Regions from separate parts of the Streptomyces sp. NPDC016640 genome, predicted to be linked through region 3. Evidence: riboswitches for the same ligand, from Rfam matches in the RefSeq annotation. Region 3 holds a riboswitch; each other region holds the start of a gene.

The links. Region 3 has a riboswitch for thiamine pyrophosphate ahead of thiO (glycine oxidase ThiO). Riboswitches for the same ligand answer to the same signal wherever they lie in the genome.
Region 1: another riboswitch for thiamine pyrophosphate. It lies ahead of ACF07S_RS20160 (thiamine ABC transporter substrate binding subunit); the one in region 3 lies ahead of thiO (glycine oxidase ThiO).
Region 2: another riboswitch for thiamine pyrophosphate. It lies ahead of thiC (phosphomethylpyrimidine synthase ThiC); the one in region 3 lies ahead of thiO (glycine oxidase ThiO).

Annotation. Positions count from the first base shown of each region.
Region 1 is NZ_JBIBRG010000009.1:113,549-120,291, forward strand. Features, by position in the region: gene ACF07S_RS20150 (ABC transporter ATP-binding protein) at 1-765, opposite strand, end outside; gene ACF07S_RS20155 (ABC transporter permease) at 766-2,367, opposite strand; gene ACF07S_RS20160 (thiamine ABC transporter substrate binding subunit) at 2,415-3,536, opposite strand; TPP riboswitch at 3,616-3,721, opposite strand; gene rlmN (23S rRNA (adenine(2503)-C(2))-methyltransferase RlmN) at 3,746-4,852, opposite strand; gene ACF07S_RS20170 (phosphatidate cytidylyltransferase) at 4,954-6,078, opposite strand; gene frr (ribosome recycling factor) at 6,078-6,635, opposite strand.
Region 2 is NZ_JBIBRG010000006.1:266,140-272,882, forward strand. Features, by position in the region: gene ACF07S_RS15190 (YibE/F family protein) at 64-1,458, opposite strand; TPP riboswitch at 1,531-1,720, shown strand; gene thiC (phosphomethylpyrimidine synthase ThiC) at 1,715-3,511, shown strand; gene ACF07S_RS15200 (VWA domain-containing protein) at 3,730-5,130, shown strand; gene ACF07S_RS15205 (hypothetical protein) at 5,212-6,081, opposite strand; gene ACF07S_RS15210 (metallophosphoesterase) at 6,266-6,743, opposite strand, start outside.
Region 3 is NZ_JBIBRG010000005.1:178,740-185,482, forward strand. Features, by position in the region: gene ACF07S_RS12865 (hypothetical protein) at 1-459, opposite strand, end outside; gene metF (methylenetetrahydrofolate reductase [NAD(P)H]) at 516-1,439, opposite strand; gene thiE (thiamine phosphate synthase) at 1,546-2,208, opposite strand; gene ACF07S_RS12880 (Rv2175c family DNA-binding protein) at 2,510-2,875, opposite strand; gene ACF07S_RS12885 (NAD(P)/FAD-dependent oxidoreductase) at 2,980-4,221, opposite strand; TPP riboswitch at 4,482-4,593, shown strand; gene thiO (glycine oxidase ThiO) at 4,591-5,757, shown strand; gene thiS (sulfur carrier protein ThiS) at 5,754-5,966, shown strand; partial or broken gene ACF07S_RS12900 (thiazole synthase) at 5,969-6,743, shown strand, end outside.

The sequences.
Region 1 (6,743 bases), on a different contig from region 3:
GACCTTGCCCCAGGGGGTCACGGCGAGCGCGTCGCCCACCGTGGCCTCGACCACGTTCTCGAAGCCGAGGAAGCGCGCCACGAAGGCGTCGGCCGGCCGCTGCCACACCTCCAGGGGCGTTCCGGACTGGGCGATCCGCCCGTCCCGCATCACCACCACCCGGTCGGCCAGCGCGAACGCCTCCCCCTGGTCATGGGTCACGGCGAGCACGGTGGTGCCCAGCCGGCCGAACAGCTCCCGTAGTTCGACGACGAGGCGTTCCCGGAGCGAGCGGTCGAGCTGGCCGAGCGGCTCGTCGAGCATCAGCAGCCGGGGGCTCGGGGCGAGCGCACGGGCCAGCGCCACCCGCTGCTGCTCACCGCCGGACAGCGCGGCGACGGCCCGCCCGGCCGCCCCCGGCAGTCCCACCAGCTCCAGCAACTCCCGTACACGAGCCGCCTGTTCCGTGCGCGTTGCCCCGTGCATGCGCAGCCCGAAGGCGACGTTCCCGCCCACGTCCCGCTGGGGGAAGAGCTGGTGGTCCTGGAACATCAGTCCCACCCCGCGCCGGTGCGCGGGCGCATCCGTCCGGTCGTGTCCGTCGATCCGGATCCGCCCGGAGTCGAGGGGCTGCAGCCCGGCCACCGCCCGCAGCAGCGTGGACTTCCCGCTGCCGCTGGGCCCCAGCACGCACACGATCTCGTGCTCGGCGACCTGCAGACCGACGGCGTCCAGCACCGCCCGTCCCCCGAAGCGGACGGTCGCGTCCTCCAGGCTCAGCAGCATCTAGAACTCCCCGGTCCGGTCGGTCCGCAGCCGCTCCAGCACGAGCAGCGCCACCGCGCACACGATCATCAGAATCGTCGACAAGGCCATCGCCTGGCCGTAGTTGAGGTCCCCGGGCCGGCCCAGCAGCCGTGCCACGGCCACCGGCAGCGTCGGGTTGTCCGGCCGCGCGATGAACACGGTCGCCCCGAACTCCCCCAGCGACACCGCGAAGGCGAACCCCGCCGCGATCAGCAGCGCCCGCCGCACCATCGGCAGGTCCACCTCCCGCCACGCCCGCCACGGCGACGCCCCGAGCACCGCCGCCGCCTCCCGCAGCCGTACGTCCACGGCCCGCAGCACCGGCAGCATGATCCGCACGACGAAGGGCACGCCGACCAGCGCCTGCGCGAGCGGGACCAGGATCCAGGAGGCCCTGAGGTCCAGCGGCGGCTCGTCGAGGGCGATCAGGAAGCCGAAGCCGACCGTCACCGCGGACACCCCGAGCGGCAGCATCAGCAGCGCGTCGAAGCCGCGCACCAGCCGGCCCGCGTCCCGCCGGGTCAGCGCGACGGAGGCGAGGGAACCGACCAGCACGGCGATGGCGGTGGCGGCGAGGGCGTACCGCAGCGAGTTGCCGACCGCCTCGACCGGCGCGACCAGGAACACTCCCCCGTCGTCCCGGGTCAGCGCCCGGTAGTAGCCGAGGCCGGCGTCGGCGAAGGACCGTTCCACCAGCACCGCGAGCGGCAGCAGGAGCAGGACGGCGACGGTGGCCACGACGCCGGCCAGCAGCGCCCACTGCCCGGCGCCGCGCGGCCTGCGCGCGGTCACCGAGGCGTCCACCAGCCGCAGCGCGGTCTCCCGCCGCCGTACGGTCCAGGCGTGCAGGGCGAGGACCGCGGCCACGGCGACGAACTGGATCATCGTCAGGACGGCGGCCGTGGACAGGTCGAAGATCTCGGCGGTCTGCCGGTAGATCTCCACCTCGAGGGTGGAGAAGGTGGGCCCGCCCAGGATCTGCACCACTCCGAAGCTGGTGAAGGTGAACAGGAAGACCATCAGCGCGGCGGCCGCCACGGCGGGCGCGAGCGCGGGCAGGGTGACGGTCCGCCAGGCCGCGAACCGGGAGGCGCCGAGCATCCGCGCCGCCTCCTCCTGCCGCGGGTCGAGCTGGGACCAGAGTCCGCCCACGGTCCGCACGACGACGGCGTAGTTGAAGAAGACGTGCGCGAGCAGGATCGCCCACACGGTGGTGTCCAGCCGCACGCCCCACAGCTCGTCGAGGAGTCCGCCGCGACCGACGAGCGCCATGAACGCCGTTCCGACCACGACCGTGGGCAGCACGAACGGCACGGTGACCACCGCCCGCAGCACCTGCTTGCCGGGGAAGTCGAGGCGGGCGAAGACGTAGGCGCCGGGCAGCGCGACCAGCAGGGTGAGGGCGGTGGAGACGAGGGCCTGCCAGGTGGTGAACCACAGGACCTGCCGGACGTCGGGCTGCGCCAGTACGTCGCCGATCCGCCCGAGGTGCCAGGTCCCGTCGGCCTTCAGTCCGCGCGCGACGATCGCGGCGACGGGATGGGCGAAGAAGACGGCGAAGAACGCGACGGGCACGGCCATCAGGCCGAGCCGCGCCGCGCTCCCGCGCCGTGTCGCCGCGGTTCGCCTCACTTCAGTACGAGCGAGGTCCACGACTTGACCCACCGGTCACGGTTGGCGGCGATCTCCGCCGGGTCCATGGTCTGCGGGTCCTTCGCCTGCGGCCCGAACTCGGTGAACTCCGCGGGCACCCGGGCGTCCTCGCGCACCGGGTAGACGAACATGTTGAGCGGCATGTCGTCCTGGAACGGCTTGCTGATGAGGAAGTCGAGCAGCGCCTTGCCGCCCTCGGGGTTCCCGGCGTTGCTCAGCAGTCCGGCGTACTCGACCTGGCGGAAGCAGGTGCCCTCGGCGACGCCGGTGGGTGCGGTGTCCGGCTTCGGGTCGGCGTAGATCACCTCGGCGGGCGGGGAGGAGGCGTAGGAGACCACCAGCGGACGGTCGGCCTTGGCCTGCTTGCCGCCGGCCGAGCCGGAGAACTCCTCGTTGTAGGCCTGCTCCCAGCCGTCGACCACCTTCACGCCGTTGGCCCTGAGCTTCTTCCAGTAGTCCTGCCAGCCTCCCCCGCTCCCGGCTTCGCCCGAGCGGGAGGTGTCCCCGTCGCCGTACTGCGCGGCGGTGCCGAGCAGGAAGCCGAGGCCGGGCGAGGAGGTGGAGGCGTTCTCGACGACGAGGAGGTCCTTGTACTCGGGCTTGATCAGGTCGTCGAAGGTCTTCGGCGGGGCCAGCTCGTGCTCGCTGAACCACGCCTTGTCGTAGTTGACGCACACGTCGCCGGTGTCGACGGGCGTGACCCGGTGCTTGTCCCGGTCCGCGCGGAACTCGTCCGGGATCAGGTCGGACCCCTTCGCCTCGTACGGCTGGAACAGCCCGTTGTCGAGGGCGCGGGAGAGCAGGGTGTTGTCGACGCCGAAGAAGACGTCGCCCTGGGGGTTGTCCTTGGTCAGGACGGCCTTGTTGACGGCCTGCCCGGCGTCGCCGTCCTCGAGGACCCTGACCCTGTAGCCGGACCGCTTCTCGAAGGCGGCGATGACGTCCTTCGACGCGGCCCACGAGTTGTGGCTGACGAGGGTCACGGTCCTGGACCCGCCGTCGCCACCCGTGCCGCCGTCGTCGGACGACCCGCACGCGGACAGCGTGACCAGTCCCAGCCCGACGGCCAGGACGGTGACCTTCTTGGTGATGCCCACTGGATTCCTCCTGGAGTGACCAGGAAGAGACGCGGCCCTGCCCGGAACCCTGTGACAGGTCCCGGGCAGGGCGCAACAGCTCGAGTGATGACCGATCTCCCTACCCAGAATGACCTGGGCGAGGTTCGGAGGGTCTGCGGCCGGTGCCGCACTCTCAGCGCTGTGGCGCTCCCCTGTCGGAATATGAAGATGTGCTTACACGGGTCACATTACCGTTCGCTCGCGGCGAGCTGACCGCACGCCCCGTCGATCTCCTGGCCACGGGTGTCCCGGATCGTCACCGGCACACCATGCGCGGCGATCGCCTCCAGGAACGCCTTCTCGTCCTCGGGCCGCGAGGCGGTCCACTGGGAGCCGGGCGTCGGATTGAGCGGGATGAGGTTGACGTGCACGGGCCGGCCCTTGAGCAGCCGTCCGAGGCGGTCACCGCGCCACGCCTGGTCGTTGATGTCCCGGATCAGGGCGTACTCGATGGACAGCCGGCGCCCGGACTTCGCCGCGTACTCGAAACCGGCGTCGAGCACCTCGCGCACCTTCCACCGCGTGTTCACGGGGACGAGGGTGTCGCGCAGCTCGTCGTCGGGGGCGTGCAGCGAGATGGCGAGGCGGCACTTGAAGCCCTCGTCGGAGAACCGGTGGATCGCGGGGACGAGGCCGACGGTCGAGACGGTGACCCCGCGCTGCGACAGCCCGAGCCCGTCCGGCTCGGGGTCGGTGAGGCGGCGGATCGCGCCCACGACCCGGTTGTAGTTGGCGAGCGGCTCGCCCATGCCCATGAACACGATGTTGGACAGCCGCGCCGGTCCGCCCGGGACCTCGCCGTCCCTGAGGGCCCGCATCCCGTCCACGATCTGGTGCACGATCTCGGCGGTGGACAGGTTCCGGTCGAGTCCGGCCTGGCCGGTGGCGCAGAACGGGCAGTTCATGCCGCAGCCCGCCTGCGAGCTGATGCACATGGTCACCCGGTCCGGGTAGCGCATGAGCACGGACTCGACGAGCGTGCCGTCGAACAGCTTCCACAGCGTCTTGCGAGTGGTGCCCTGGTCGGTCGACAGGTGCCGCACGACGGACATCAGCTCGGGAAGCAGCGCCTCCTGGAGCTTGCCGCGGGAGGCGGCCGGGATGTCGGTCCACTGCTCCGGATCGTGCGCGTACCGCGCGAAGTAGTGCTGCGAGAGCTGCTTGGCGCGGAACGGCTTCTCACCGGCCGCGGCGACCGCCTCCTTGCGCTCGGCGGGCGTGAGGTCGGCAAGGTGCCGCGGCGGCTTCTTGGCTCCGCGCGGCGCGACGAAAGTGAGTTCTCCGGGCTTAGGCATGACACGACCAGTGTCGCAGATCCACAAGGGTGTCCCGATCCGGCAGCGGTCGGGCCCCCGCCCTGGGAGGACGGGGGCCCGACGCGGCCGTGCGGGTACCGTCAGCCGGAGCCGACGAAGATCACCAGTAGCAGCCACACCACCGGCGCCGTCGGGAGCAGCGAGTCCAGCCGGTCCATGATGCCGCCGTGGCCGGGAAGCAGGGTGCCCATGTCCTTGATGCCCAGGTCCCGTTTGATCATGGACTCGCCCAGGTCGCCGAGGGTGGCGCTGGCGGCGACCGCGAGCCCCAGCAGCAGGCCCTGCCACCAGATGCCGTCGTCGATCAGGAAGTGCATGCACAGCGCGCCCGCCGCCATCGCGAAGGCCACCGCCCCCAGCAGGCCCTCGCGGGTCTTGCCGGGGCTGATCCGCGGGGCGAGCCTGTGCTTGCCGAAGCGCCAGCCGACGGCGTAGGCGCCGGTGTCGCTGACCACCGTCAGCGCCAGGAAGGTCAGGACCCGCCACGCGCCGTCGCCGGCCGTCAGCATCATGGCGACGAAGGTCGCCAGGAACGGTACGTAGAACGCCGCGAAGAGTCCCGCCGTGACGTCCTTGAGGTAGCCCTCGGGCGGTGCCGTCATCCGCCACAGCAGGACGGCCAGCGCGGTGAGCGCCATGACCACCCAGGCGCCCTCGGCCCCCCGGGCGTACCCGGCGACGATCATGGCCGCGCCGCCGGCCGCGAGGGGCACGAAGGGCACCTTGATGCCCTTGCGCTCGTCGAGCCGCTTGGTCAGCTCCCACAGGCCCACCACGGCGGCGACGGCGACCACGCCGACGAAGGCGGCCTTGACGACGAACAGCGACGCGACGATCACCACGCCGAGTCCGACGCCGACGCCTATCGCGGCGCCGAGATCGCGCCCCGCGCTCTTCCTCTGCGGCACGGGTGCCGGCTGCGGGGCGTCGGGCATGGGCTCCGGATTCTGCGGCACCTCCCCCGGCAGGGGTCGGGCCCGCGTCGGCTCGTCTCGGAACAGAGGGCCGCTCAGCCGAGCGGCATCCCGGTTCCCGTCCTGGTCACCGCCGCGTTCGGGTACCTCGGGCCCGATGGGCACGGGGCGAGTCTGCTGCGCGTAGTGCGCATCGTACGCGGGACCCGCCGGGGCAACCCCCCGGCCGGGTCCCTGGTCGGACGGCCCCCAGTACCCGGTCTGCGGCGCCCCCCAGGAAGAGTCGTTCATCAGACCTCGAGCAGCTCCGCTTCCTTGTGCTTCAGGAGCTCGTCCACCTGGGCGACGTACTTCGCCGTGGTGTCGTCGAGCTCCTTCTCCGCACGGCGGCCCTCGTCCTCGCCGACCTCGCCGTCCTTGACCAGCTTGTCGATGGCGTCCTTGGCCTTGCGGCGCACGGAGCGGATGGAGACCTTGGCGTCCTCACCCTTGCCCTTGGCGACCTTGATGTACTCGCGGCGGCGCTCCTCGGTCAGCTCGGGGAACACCACTCGGATGATATTGCCGTCGTTGCTCGGGTTGACGCCCAGGTCGGAGTCGCGGATCGCCTGCTCGATGTTGCGCAGCGCGCTCTTGTCGAACGGCGTCACCACGGCCATGCGCGGCTCCGGCACGGAGAACGAGGCCAGCTGGTTGATCGGCGTCGGCGCGCCGTAGTAGTCGGCCACGATCTTGTTGAACATCGCCGGGTGCGCACGACCGGTGCGGATCGCGGCGAAGTCCTCCTTGGCGACCACGACGGCCTTCTCCATCTTCTCCTCGGCCTCGAGGAGGGTCTCTTCGATCACCACTTGCTCCTGCGTGTCTTGAGTAGGCCCGGCTGCGGTTCCCTGTCGGGGCGGCGGCCGGCTGCGTCGCGTCTTCTTCCTGCACGGTTTCCGACCGGCAGGACATTG
Region 2 (6,743 bases), on a different contig from region 3:
TTACTCCAGTCGGGTGGCCTCCAGGCGGAACGCTTCCGCGCGTTTCGCCCCGCGGGGCGGGCATCAGCGCTTGCGGCGCCTGCCCCTTCCGCCGCGCGCCGCGGTCGGCCGGGCATCCGGTACCTGCCCGTGCTCCCGTGCCCCTGTCCGAGCCGTCGGACGATCGGCGGAGACCACCAGCGCGGCCAGAGCCGTGGTGACCGGCACCGAGGCCACAAGACCGATCGAACCGATCAGGGTGCGCACGATCTCCTCCGCGACCAGCTCGCTGTTGGCGACCGTTCCCACGCTGCTCTGCGCGATCGAGAACAGCAGCAGCAGCGGCAGCGCGGCGCCCGCGTAGGCGAGAACCAGCGTGTTGACCACGGACGCGATGTGATCACGGCCGATCCGGATGCCCGCGCGGTACAGCTCGCGCCAGCCCATCGACGGATTGGCGTCGTGCAGTTCCCAGACCGCGGAGGTCTGCGTGACCGTCACGTCGTCGAGCACACCCAGCGAACCGATGATGACGCCGGCCAGCAGCAGACCGCTCATGTCGATCTCGGGGTACAGGCCATGGATCAGACCGGTGTTGTCGTCGGTGTCGCCGGTGAGCGCGGCCCAGCCGATGAAGACCGAGCCCAGGATGCCGATCAGCAGCAGGGAGATCAGTGTGCCGAGCACCGCCACGGAAGTACGGGCCGACAGCCCGTGACAGAGGTACAAGGCGATCAGCATGATCGCACTCGCCCCCACCACCGCCACGACCAGCGGGTTCGAGCCCTGCAGGATCGCGGGCAGGACGAAGAAGTTGAGCACCAGGAAGCTGATCGCCAGCGCGACCAGCGCCATGACACCCCGCAGCCGTCCCACGGCCACGACGGCGAGCGCGAAGATGCCGGCGAGCAGCGCCAGGGGGAAACGCCGGTTCACGTCGGTGACCGAGTACTGCAGATCCTCGGGCGCCGAGGGCTCGTAGGCGACGACGACCCCCTGACCCTCGCTCAGCTGCCGCGACTGGTCCGGCTGCACGATCTCGTTGAACGTACGGCCCTTGTCCTCGCCGGTGTCGACCCGGATGGTCGCCTTCTTGCAGGTGCCGTTCGCCTGCTGCTGGGCGGAGGAGCCCTCGGCGGTGGAGGTGTCGCCGGTCGGGACGCCTCCGGAGGCGTTCACCGACTGGCAGCTCACCTCGACCACCTCGGTGACCGTGGCGCTCTGTGTCTGCCGGTCGAATCCGACACCGGTGCGCTCGTGCGCCGGGGCACCCCCCGGCCACAGCACCGCCAGTCCGATCAGCACCGCCGCGGCGAACGGGATCAGGATCGCCGAGATGACCCTGCGCAGATGACGGGACACGGGCGCTGCCGGGCCATGGCCATGACTGTGCCCATGGCCGTTTCCGGCACCGGATCCCGCGCCGGATCCGTTCGGTGGCTCAGGAGGGGGAAACGGGGGAGGCTGAGTCGAGGTCACCGACCGATCATCGCAAGAACGACGGGGGCCCTCTGTTCACCGCGCCAGAAATGACGCTAGCGTGGAGGCACCTTTTGTACACGCGGGAGCTCGGAGCACCGGGCTGAGAGGGCGCTGACCTCCGTCCCAACGATGTTTCACATGAAACATCACCGACATCGAGTGATGTTTCACACGGAACGTCGGCAGACGGAAACCGCTGCGTCGACCGCCGAACCTGTTACCGGGTAATGCCGGCGTAGGGAGTAGGTCTCACATGACCAGCAAGGACGCACGCACGCCTGCCTCCACACAGAACCCGACGGAGACGTCGGTGAACGGGGAGGCCGGGAAGTCCGTCGGCTGGCACAAGGCGTACGTCGAGGGCACACGCCCCGACCTGCGCGTGCCGGTCCGCCAGGTGCACCTCACCAACGGGCAGTCGGTCACCCTCTACGACACATCGGGCCCGTACACCGATCCGCTCGTCGACACCGACGTCCGCAGGGGGCTGGCTCCGCTGCGGGAGAACTGGATCACCGCCCGGGGCGACACGGAGGAGTACACGGGCCGCCCCGTCCGCCCCGAGGACGACGGGATCAAACACACCTCTCCGCGCGGGGGCCTGCGCAACCTGGACGCCGTCTTCCCGGGCCGGCCCCGCCTGCCGCGCCGGGGCCGCCCGGGCCGGCCGGTCACGCAGCTGGCGTACGCGCGGCGCGGCGAGATCACACCCGAGATGGAGTACGTGGCGATCAGGGAGAACGTCTCCCCCGAGGTGGTCCGCGAGGAGATCGAGGCGGGGCGGGCGGTGCTGCCGGCCAACATCAACCACCCGGAGATCGAGCCGATGATCATCGGCAAGCGGTTCCTGGTGAAGGTCAACGCCAACATCGGCAACTCCGCGGTGACGTCCTCCATCGAGGAGGAGGTCGAGAAGATGACCTGGGCGACCCGCTGGGGCGCCGACACGGTCATGGACCTCTCCACCGGCCGCAACATCCACACCACCCGGGAGTGGGTGCTGCGCAACTCCCCCGTGCCCATCGGTACCGTGCCGCTCTACCAGGCCCTGGAGAAGGTCGACGGCCGAGCCGAGGAACTGACCTGGGAGATCTACAAGGACACGGTCATCGAACAGGCCGAGCAGGGTGTGGACTACATGACGGTCCACGCGGGTGTGCGTCTGGCGTACGTGCCGCTCACCGCGAACCGCAAGACCGGAATCGTTTCGCGCGGCGGTTCGATCATGGCCGCGTGGTGCCTGGCGCACCACAGGGAATCGTTCCTGTACGAGAACTTCGAGGAGCTCTGTGAGATCCTCGCCGCGTACGACGTCACCTACTCGCTCGGCGACGGACTGCGGCCCGGCTCCATCGCGGACGCCAACGACGAGGCACAGTTCGCGGAGCTGCGCACGCTCGGGGAACTCAACCGGATCGCGAAGGGCTTCCACGTTCAGACCATGATCGAGGGCCCGGGACATGTCCCGATGCACAAGATCAAGGAGAACATCGACCTCCAGCAGGAGATCTGCGACGAGGCCCCGTTCTATACACTCGGCCCGCTGACGACTGACGTCGCGCCCGCGTACGACCACATCACCTCCGGCATCGGCGCCGCGATGATCGCCTGGTGGGGCACGGCCATGCTCTGCTACGTCACGCCCAAGGAGCACCTGGGCCTGCCCAACCGTGACGACGTCAAGACCGGCGTCATCACCTACAAGATCGCCGCGCATGCCGCCGACCTAGCCAAGGGGCACCCGGGAGCACAGGAGTGGGACGACGCGCTGTCCGACGCCCGCTTCGAGTTCCGGTGGGAGGACCAGTTCAACCTCGCCCTCGACCCGGACACGGCACGTGAGTTCCACGACGAGACCCTCCCGGCGGAACCCGCCAAGACGGCCCACTTCTGCTCGATGTGCGGTCCGAAGTTCTGCTCGATGAAGATCTCGCAGGACATCCGCCGAGAGCACGGCGGCAGCCGGGCCGAGATCGAGGAGGGCATGGCGCAGAAGTCGAAGGAGTTCGCGGCGGCGGGCAGTCGCGTGTACCTGCCGATCGTGGACTGATCGGGAACTGACGACGGTCCGGTCCGGGTGCGGCTCCGGCCTGGGCGGCGGCCCCGGTCCGGGTGCGGCCCCGGGCCGGGCGGCGGAGCGGTGGCTCGCCGGACGGCAGGTGCGGGGGTGGTGCTCATGGCGGTGGCGCGCCGTGAGCGGCACGCTCCGGGTACCGGGCCGGCCGGTTCCCCCTCCCCTTTCCCGGACCGGGTCGGCAGACTGGCCCCATGACAGCAGGTTCGATGAGCAAGGGATCCAATCTTTCCGTCGATGCCCCCGTGGTGCGCGTTGAGCTCGCCTGGGTGCCCGGGCCCGGGGTGCCCGACATCGACGCCTCGGCCCTGCTCCTCACGGCGGCCGGACGCGTGCGGGACGACGGCGACTTCGTCTTCTACAACCAGCCGCGGCACGCGTCCGGCGCCGTGACGCACCAGGGGAAGCGAAGTGCTCCCGGTGCCGCGGCGGACACGGTGGAGGTGGACCTCCGCTCGGTGGAACCGGTGGTCGAGCGGATCGTGCTGTGCGCTTCGGCCGACGGCGGGACGTTCGGGCAGGTGCCTGGGCTGGTGCTCCGGCTGCTCGACGCCGGGTCGGGCTCCGAGCTCGCCCGCTTCGACATGGCGGCGGGGACCGAGACCGCCTTCATCGGCGGCGAGCTGTACCGGCGACAGGGCACGTGGAAGTTCCGCGCCGTGGGGCAGGGGTATGCATCCGGGCTCGCGGGGCTGGCCACGGACTTCGGCATCACCGTGGACGAACCCTCCCCGGCGGCCATCGGGCCCCAGGCGTCCTCCGTTCCCCCGCCGGTTCCCCCCGCGGTGCCGGTCGCGCCCGCCCGGCCCGCCACGGCAGACCCCGGCGCCCCGCGTCTCACCAAGGGTGAGGAGCGGCTGCCCGTGGACATGCGCAAGCGGCTGTCCCTGCGCAAGGAGCAGGTGGCGGTCAGTCTGCGCAAGCACGGGGCCACCGGCGTCACCGCGCGCGTCATCCTCGTACTGGACGCCTCGGGGTCCATGTCCTTCCTGTATTCCAAGGGGGTCGTGGCCGATGTCGTCGAGCGGATGGCCGCGGTCGCGGCACAACTGGACGACGACGGGGAGATGCAGGCCTGGACGTTCGCCTCGAACCCGGCCCGGTTGCCGGATCTGCGGCTCGGGGAGCTTCCCGAGTGGCTGCGGCTGCACGTGCGGGTGGGGGAGATGGGCCTCTTCCGGCGCGGGCGGAAGAAGGGGCTGGATCCGAGCCAGGTCGACATGCGGGACGTCGGCATCCAGAACGAGGAGCAGAAGGTCATCGCCGAGGTGCGCGCGTTCGTCCGGGACCATCCCGCGTCCGCTCCGACCCTCGTCCTGTTCTTCTCCGACGGTGGCGTCTACCGCAACAGCGAGATCGAACGCGAACTTCGCGAAGCGGTGGAGGAGCCGGTGTTCTGGCAGTTCGTGGGGCTGGGCCGGTCGAACTACGGCGTGCTGGAGCGGTTCGACACGCTGCCCGGGCGCCGTGTCGACAACGTAGGGTTCTTCGCCGTCGACGACATCAGCACCGTGCCGGACCCGGAGCTGTACGACCGTCTGCTGTCCGAGTTCCCGTCGTGGATCACGGCCGCGGGACGGGCGGGCATCCTCTGACGACCCGCCGCCCCGGCTCCCGCCCGGGGGCGGGGACCTCCCGGAGGACTGTGCCTCGGGAGGGCTCCGTCCCCCAGGGAGTCACTCCGGCTGGTGTTCCGGACCTCCGAAGTCCGGGCTCGAATAGTCCGGACTGGAATAACTCGGCCGGGTGCCGCGGGCCGGGCCTTCTCCGGGGCTGGTGAAACCCGGCCGGCCGTATCCGAGGTGCGGGATACGGCCGGCCGGCGCGGGCGGCACCGTGTGCTGGAGCGCGGTGGCCGTCGCCGGGTCGGTGAGCGCGTCCCGCAGGAACGGCAGGATCCCCCGCTCCAGCAGGGCCTCGCGCCAGGCGTCCCTGGCCCGGGTCACCTCCTCGTCGAGCTCGTCGTACGTGCCGCCGAGCGCCGAGGGCTTGTTGCGCAGCGCGGTGATCAGCAGACCCACGGCGGCGACGAGGATGGCCACCGCCGTCACCGCGCCGAACACCCAGCCGGTGGTGAGCATGGTCCGCGCGAACGCGGCGCCGGGGTCGAGCATCCGCAGGACGTAGCCGACGAGCAGGAAGATCGCGGCCGCGGTTCCGGCCAGGACGGGTGCCAGGACGGCGACGACGGCGACGGCGCCCGCCCCGGCGGTCTCGGCGACCTCGCCCATGGTGGCGGCGAGCCCCACAGCGCGCGTGCCCGGTTCGGTGGAGCCGGACTCGTGGACGGACGGGTCGGACGGCGACGACGGCCGGCGCAGTTCCTCGCGGACCTTCACATAGTGCCGGTACTCGGTCGCCGCGGCCGCCGTGATGATCGGGCCGGCGTTGAGCGCCATCGTGCGCAGCTGCTCCGAGTCCAGCCGCTGTCCGGCAGCGGCCGTTTCCTGGATCTGTGGTGCGGAGCGCAGCGCCTCGTCGAGAATCCGCCCGTATTCCTGGCGGTCCTCGCTCAGCAGGTGCTGCGGAACGCTGTTCATGTGCATCCCCCGATGCTCCGTAGGGCTTGGGGGCTCGGCATGCTGACGAGCCGTCGGGCAGAAACGGAGGGGAGCCTGCTACGGATAAGCCGATGGTAGAGCCGTGACGGTGTGCGGTGACAGGGGGTTCACCGAATTCGCCGTGCGCGGGATGCGTCCGAGAACCGGCGAACGACGTTTCCGTGAAGCCTCAGACACCGAGCGGCAGTTGCTGGACCAGCAGTTTTCCGGCCATCGTCACGCCGCCGTCCATCGCGATGGCGAGTCCGTCGGCGTAGACATGCGGTCCGGCGACCACGGGGCCGCTGTCGTCCTCGCCGTCCTCGGAGCCGACTTCGCCCAGCAGATAGGGAATCGGGCTGTGACCGTGAACGACCCGGGTGCCACCGTACGTATCCAGCAGGGAGCGCACGGCGTCGGCGCCGCCCTCGTCGCGGAAGGAGAACCGCTTGGTGAACTTGCGGAACAGGTCCCAGACCTCGTCGGCGTCGTTACGGGTGAGCGTTTCGCGGACGGTGTCGTTGACCTCCTCGATGGAGCGGCCGTAGTCGAGGTAGGCGGTGGTGTCGGAGTGGAGCAGCAGATGGCCGTCGACCTCCTCGACGGCGTCGAGGCGGGCCATCCACTGCAGGTGGTGGTCCTGGAGGCGGTCCATGTCGGTCTTCTGG
Region 3 (6,743 bases):
CGGCTCGTAGACGCCGGTGCTCCCGGCGGTCGCCGGCCGGGCGGGGGTGAAGACATCGTCGCGGTCGTAGTCGTCGTCGTCCGTGCCGTGGGCGGCCCGGTCGTGGTGGCCGCCGTCGTCGCCGGACGCCTCCAGGCCGGAGACCTCCAGGGCCGGTTCCCGGCGCCCGCGGTCACCGCGGCGGCCCTTGGCGGCGGCCAGCAGCGGCGCGTTGACCGCCCAGCCGGCCGCGAAGCCGCGGCGGAACGACAGCGTGACGTAGGTCTGGCCGACCGCGAAGGCCGCGGCGCCCAGCCCGATGACGACGACGGACGGGATCAGCACGCCGAGCACGACACCGAGGAAGCCGCCGAAGGCGAGCAGCCGCCAGCGCAGACGCGCCTTGTACTGCAGCAGCACCTCACCGAGCAACCACAGCGCGACGATGCCGAACGCGATGTAGAGGACCGCCCAGCCCATGTACGCCCCTCTCACAGTGGTCGCTACGCAGTGTGTCGTAGATCCGTGCGACCGGTCTAGGCCTGCGGTGGGTGGTGCAGGCCCAGGTTCTCGTAGATTTCCAGCGTCGCCGTGGAGTTGTTGAGCGTGATGAAGTGCAGTCCGGGCACTCCTTCGGCCAGCAGCCGCGCGCAGAACTCCGTGGCGAAGTCGATACCGATGGAGCGTACCGCCGCCGGATCGTCCTTCGCTGTGAGGATCCGCTCTTTCAGGGCGTCCGGGAACGCGGCGTTACTGAGCCTCGGCAACCGTTCCAGCATCTTCACGCTGGTCACCGGCATGACCTCGGGAATCACGGGGGTCTCGCAGCCGGCGGCGTGGACTCGGTCACGCAGGCGCAGATAGGACTCGGGCCGGAAGAACATCTGGGTGATCGCGTAGTCGGCGCCGGCCCGGCACTTGTCGACGAAGTGCGCGACGTCGGTGTCCCAGTCGGCCGAACGCGGATGCATCTCCGGGAAGGCGGCGACACCGACACAGAAGTCGCCCGACTCCTTGATGAGGCGGACGAGTTCGGCGGCGTAGGCCAGGCCCTGCGGATGCGGCACCCAGTCGCCCATGGGGTCGCCGGGCGGATCGCCGCGCACCGCGAGCATGTTGCGGATCCCGGCGTCGGCGTACTGGCCGATGATGTTGCGCAGCTCGGCGACGGAGTGGTCGACCGCGGTGAGGTGGGCGACCGGGGTGAGGGTCGTGTCGGCGACGATCTGCTCGGTCGCCCTCACCGTGCCGGCGCGGGTGGAGCCGCCCGCGCCGTACGTCACGGAGACGAAGCTGGGGGCGACGGCCTCGACCCGGCGCAGCGCGTTCCACAGGTTGCGCTCGCCCTTCTCCGTCTTGGGGGCCCAGAACTCGAACGAGAAGGTCGTCTTTCCGGCGGCGAGCATGTCACGCACGGTGCGCGCGCGATCAGTCCTGGTGGATGCGGTTCCTAGGGCCATACCCGCAGGTTAGCCAGGGAGCGGCGGTCCCCCAACCGGATGCGGGGAATTTGTCCTTGATGCCGACTTGTTGTCCACCCCTTGGACATTCCCGGGAGGCAGCGGGTCAGCCGGCGTCCGGAGCGGTCCGCCGCAGCCGCGCGGCGAACTCCGCGGCCGCCGCACCCGGGTCGTCGGCCTCGGTGAGGGCGCGGACGACGACGACCCGGCGGGCGCCGGCGGCCAGGACCTCGTCGAGGTTGCCGAGGTCGATGCCGCCGATGGCGAACCAGGGGCGGTCGGTGCCGAGGGCGGCGGTGTACCGGACCAGGTCCAGGCCGGGGGCGTGGCGGCCGGGCTTGGTGGGGGTGGGCCAGCAGGGCCCGGTGCAGAAGTAGTCCACGCCGGGCTGGACGGCCGCCGCGGCGGCCTCGGACTCGGTGTGGGTGGAGCGGCCGACGAGGACGCCGTCGCCCAGGACGGCGCGGGCGGCGGGGACGGGCAGGTCGCCCTGGCCGAGGTGGAGGACGTCGGCGCCGGCGGCGTGGGCGACGTCCGCGCGGTCGTTGACCGCGAGCAGCCTGCCGTGCCGGGCGCAGGCGTCCGCGAGGACCGCCAGGTGCTCCAACTCCTCGCCGGCCTCCATGCCCTTGTCCCGCAGCTGCACGATGTCGACCCCGCCGGCCAGGACCGCGTCGAGGAACTCCGCGAGGTCGCCCTGCCGCTTGCGGGCGTCGGTGCAGAGATAGACCCGGGCGTCGGCGAGCCGGGCGCGAACGGTGTCGGTCATAGGGATGTCCCCCGGGGTTCGGTGGTGGCGTACGGACCCGGCGGGCCGGTGTGCCGCCGGCACGCGCCGCCCCGCCCGTCAGGAGCCGGCGGAGCGCCGGCCGCAACGGACCCTATGCGACCCTGTGCCGCCGCTCCGCGCCCCGCGGCGAGAACACCCCGCGGGGCCCCGGGCCGCTCCGGGCGGGACGGACGGCATGGGTGGGCCGTCGGCCGGGGCGCGCGGCGCCCCGGCCGGTGTCGTTCGTGCGGGCGGCGCCACGCGCGGTGGCGCCGGGACGGATCCGTCGGTGGGATGCGGGTCAGACCGCGAGCGCCTGGGCCCGGCGCTTCACCTCCGTGCCACGGTTCTCGCCGAGTGCCTGCGCGGGCGTGCCCGGCAGCGAGGGGTCGGGGGTGAAGAGCCACTCCAGCATCTCTTCGTCCGTGAAGCCGTCGTCCCGCAGCAGCGTCAGGGTCCCGGTCAGGCCCTTGACCACCTTGTCCTCGTCGATGAAGGCGGCGGGAACGTGCAGCGCGCGGTTCTCACCCCGGCGTACGGCGATGAGCTGGCCATCCTTGACCAGCTGCCGGACGCGCGTCACCTCGACGCCGAGCTTCTCGGCGATGTCGGGGAGAGTGAGCCAGGCGGGGACGAGAGCATCGATCTTTGCGTCAATCTCGGTCACGGGACAAGCCTGCCACCTGCCACTGACAGTCGGAAGCCAGCCCCGTCCACCCGGGCGGGCGCGTCGCCCGGACGCGCCCGCCCGAAGGGCGCCCCGCCGGCGTGTCAGGCCGTCGCCGACTTCAGCGGCCGGGCCGGATCCGCCAGCAGGCGCGCGTCCATCGCCGTGCCCGCCTCGATCAGTCTGCGCCCCTGCGCCAGGTCCCGGGGGCGCCCCACCGCGAGCAGCGCGACCAGCCGGGTTCCACGGAGCCAGCAGACGCTCCACGCGGCGTCGGAGGGGTCCCCCCGCCACACGGTCCGGTCGGCGTCCGCGTGGTGCCCCGCGTACTGCACGAAGCGCCCGAACTGCTCGGACCAGAAGTACGGCACCGGGTCGTACACCGCCGGGGCCCGGCCGGCGGACGCGCCGAGGATGTTCTCGGCGACGGTGCGCGGCCCCTGGAGGGCGTTGTCCCAGTGGTGGACCAGCAGACGCTCGCCGTAGCGCCCGGACGGGAAGGACGCGCAGTCCCCGACCGCGTACACGTCGGGAAGGGAGGTCGCCAGATGCCGGTCGGCCACGACCTCGCCCCGCTCCCCCAGCCCGATCCCGGAGCCCGCCAGCCAGGCCGTGGCGGGCCGGGCCCCGATCCCGACGACCACGGCACCGGCGGGCAGCCGCGAACCGTCGTCCAGGAGTACGGCGCCGGGCTCGACGCCCGTCACGCGCGTGCGTGTGCGCAGCACGACACCGGCGTCCGCGTACCAGCCGGTCATGGGGGCGCTCACCTCGGCGGGCAGCGCCTCGGCGAGCGGCCGCCCGGCGGTCTCCACGACGGTGACCGCGCAGCCCGCCCCGCGTGCCGCGGTGGCGAACTCCGCGCCGATCCAGCCGGCCCCGACCACCACGATGTCGTGCTGGCGCGCGAGTACCGGCCGCAGCCGTTCGGCGTCGTCCAGGGTGCGCAGCAGATGCACCCCGGGGACCCCCTCCGCGCCCGGCAGCCGGACCGGCTCCGCACCGGTGGCGACCACCAGGACGTCGTAGGGGACGGGGCCGCCCTCCGTGTCCAGTTCGTGGTCCCCGGGGCGCAGGCCGAGCACCTCGCAGCCGAGCCGCAGGTCGATGCCGAGTTCTTCGAAGTCGACGTCGAAGGCGGAGCCCTCGGCGGTGCCGAGCAGCACCGCCTTGGACAACGGCGGCCGGTCGTAGGGCTGGTGGGGTTCCGCGCCGATCAGGGTCACGGTGCCGGTGAAGCCCTGTTCCCGCAGGGCGACCGCGGTCCGCACACCGGCCATGCCCGCGCCCGCCACCACCACCCGCCGCGGCTCGGACGGTCCCGGTTCCTGCGTCTGCTCGCTCACCCGATCACCATAGACACCCGGCCGTGGGGCGCGGCCGGCTCCTGCCGTCCGGCGGCTCCTCCACCACGCTGGTGCCGTTGCCCGGCCGCGACTCCCGCTCCCGCCTCCCCGCCGGCCCACGGGGGCGGGGACGAGTCCGTCGAGGGACCTGCGGGACGGGACGACCACCCCCGGCCGGGGGTGGTCGTGGGCGAGGGGCGGGCGGGCCACGCGCGGGCTCCCTTACAGGGCGGGTGTGCCGGGGGCTAGGGTGGCCGACGTAAAGCACTCGCGGGAGCCCGGACGCACCGGGCTGAGAGGGAGGCTGGCGGCCTCCGACCGTACGAACCTGATCCGGGTCATGCCGGCGAAGGGAGGGGCTGGACGCCCATGTCGCCCACGCGCAGCACAGACGTCCTCGTCGTCGGGGGCGGGATCATCGGTCTGGTCACGGCCTGGCGGGCCGCGCAGCGCGGTCTCGCCACGGCCGTGGTGGATCCCGAGCCGGGCGGCGGGGCCGCCCGGGTGGCCGCCGGGATGCTGGCCGCCGTCACGGAACTGCACTACGGCGAGGAGACCCTGCTGGGTCTGAACCTCGCCTCCGCGCGGCGCTACCCCGGCTTCGCGGCCGAGCTGACCGAACTGACCGGCCAGGAGCTCGGCTACCGCCGGTGCGGCACCCTCGCGGTGGCGCTGGACGCCGACGACCGCGCCCATCTGCGGGAGCTGCACGCCCTGCAGCAGCGGTCGGGGCTGGACTCGCAGTGGCTGTCCGGGCGGGAGTGCCGGCGGCTGGAACCGATGCTCGCGCCGGGTGTGCGCGGCGGTCTGCGGGTGGACGGCGACCACCAGGTCGATCCGCGCCGGCTGGCGGCCGCGCTGGTGACGGCCTGCGTGCGGACCGGCGTGACCGTCCACCGCGCGTGGGCCGGGCGGCTGCTCGTCGCGGGGGGCCGGGCGACGGGCGTGGTCACCGCCGACGGCACCGAGCTGGGCGCCGGGCAGGTGGTGCTGGCCGCGGGCAGTCTCAGCGGGCGGCTCGCGGGCGTCCCCGAGGACGTGCTGCCTCCCGTGCGCCCCGTGAAGGGACAGGTCGTACGGCTGACGATGCCCGAGCGGCCCGGTCCCTTCCTGAGCCGGACCGTGCGGGCCGTGGTGCGCGGCAGCCAGGTCTATCTGGTGCCGCGCGAGAACGGCGAGCTGGTCGTCGGCGCGACCAGCGAGGAGCTGGGCTGGGACACGACGGTGACCGCGGGCGGCGTGTACGAACTGCTGCGCGACGCCCACGAGCTCGTCCCCGGGATCACCGAACTGCCGCTCACCGAGACCCGGGCCGGGCTGCGCCCCGGCTCCCCCGACAACGCGCCGCTGCTCGGCCCGACCGGTCTCGACGGACTGCTGCTGGCCACCGGCCACTACCGCAACGGCGTCCTGCTGACGCCGGTGACCGGCGACGCCATGGCGCACGCCCTGACCACCGGTGAACTGCCGGAGGAGGCCCGTCCCTTCACCCCGCGGCGCTTCGGCGCCGCCGTCCCCACGGAGCAGCCCGCGTGAACGCCTCGGTCACCGTCTCGGTCAACGGGGAGCCCCGGGAGTTCGCGCCCGGCACCGCCCTCGACCTCGTCGTGCGGTCGCTCACCGCGGCGCCCTCGGGAGTGGCCGCCGCCCTCAACGAAACCGTCGTCCCGCGCGCGCAGTGGCCCACCACCCCCCTCGCGGACGGGGACCGGGTGGAAGTCCTCACCGCCGTCCAAGGAGGCTGACCATGGCCGACGATCCGTTCGTCCTCGGCGGTACGTCCTTCACGTCCCGCCTGATCATGGGCACCGGCGGGGCGCCGAGCCTCGACGTGCTGGAGCGGGCGCTGGTGGCGTCCGGGACGGAGCTCACGACCGTCGCGATGCGGCGGGTGGACCCCTCGGTGCGCGGCTCCGTGCTGTCGGTGCTGGAGCGGCTCGGCATCCGGGTGCTGCCGAACACCGCGGGCTGCTTCACCGCCGGGGAGGCCGTGCTCACGGCGCGTCTGGCCCGGGAGGCGCTCGGTACCGATCTGGTCAAGCTGGAGGTCGTCGCCGACGAGCGGACGCTGCTGCCGGACCCGATCGAACTGCTGGAGGCGGCGGAGACGCTGGTCGACGACGGGTTCACGGTGCTGCCGTACACCAACGACGATCCGGTGCTGGCGCGGAAGCTGGAGGACGCCGGCTGCGCGGCGATCATGCCGCTGGGGTCGCCGATCGGGTCGGGGCTGGGGATCCGCAACCCGCACAACTTCCAGTTGATCGTGGAGCACGCGCGTGTGCCGGTGATCCTGGACGCGGGGGCGGGGACGGCGTCGGACGCGGCGCTGGCGATGGAGCTGGGGTGCGCGGGGGTGATGCTGGCGTCCGCGGTCACCCGGGCGCAGGAGCCGGTGCTGATGGCCTCCGCGATGCGGTGCGCGGTGGAGGCGGGGCGGCTGGCCCGGCTGGCGGGGCGCATTCCGCGGCGGCATTTCGCGTCGGCGTCCTCTCCCGCGGAGGGGCTGGCCGCGCTGGATC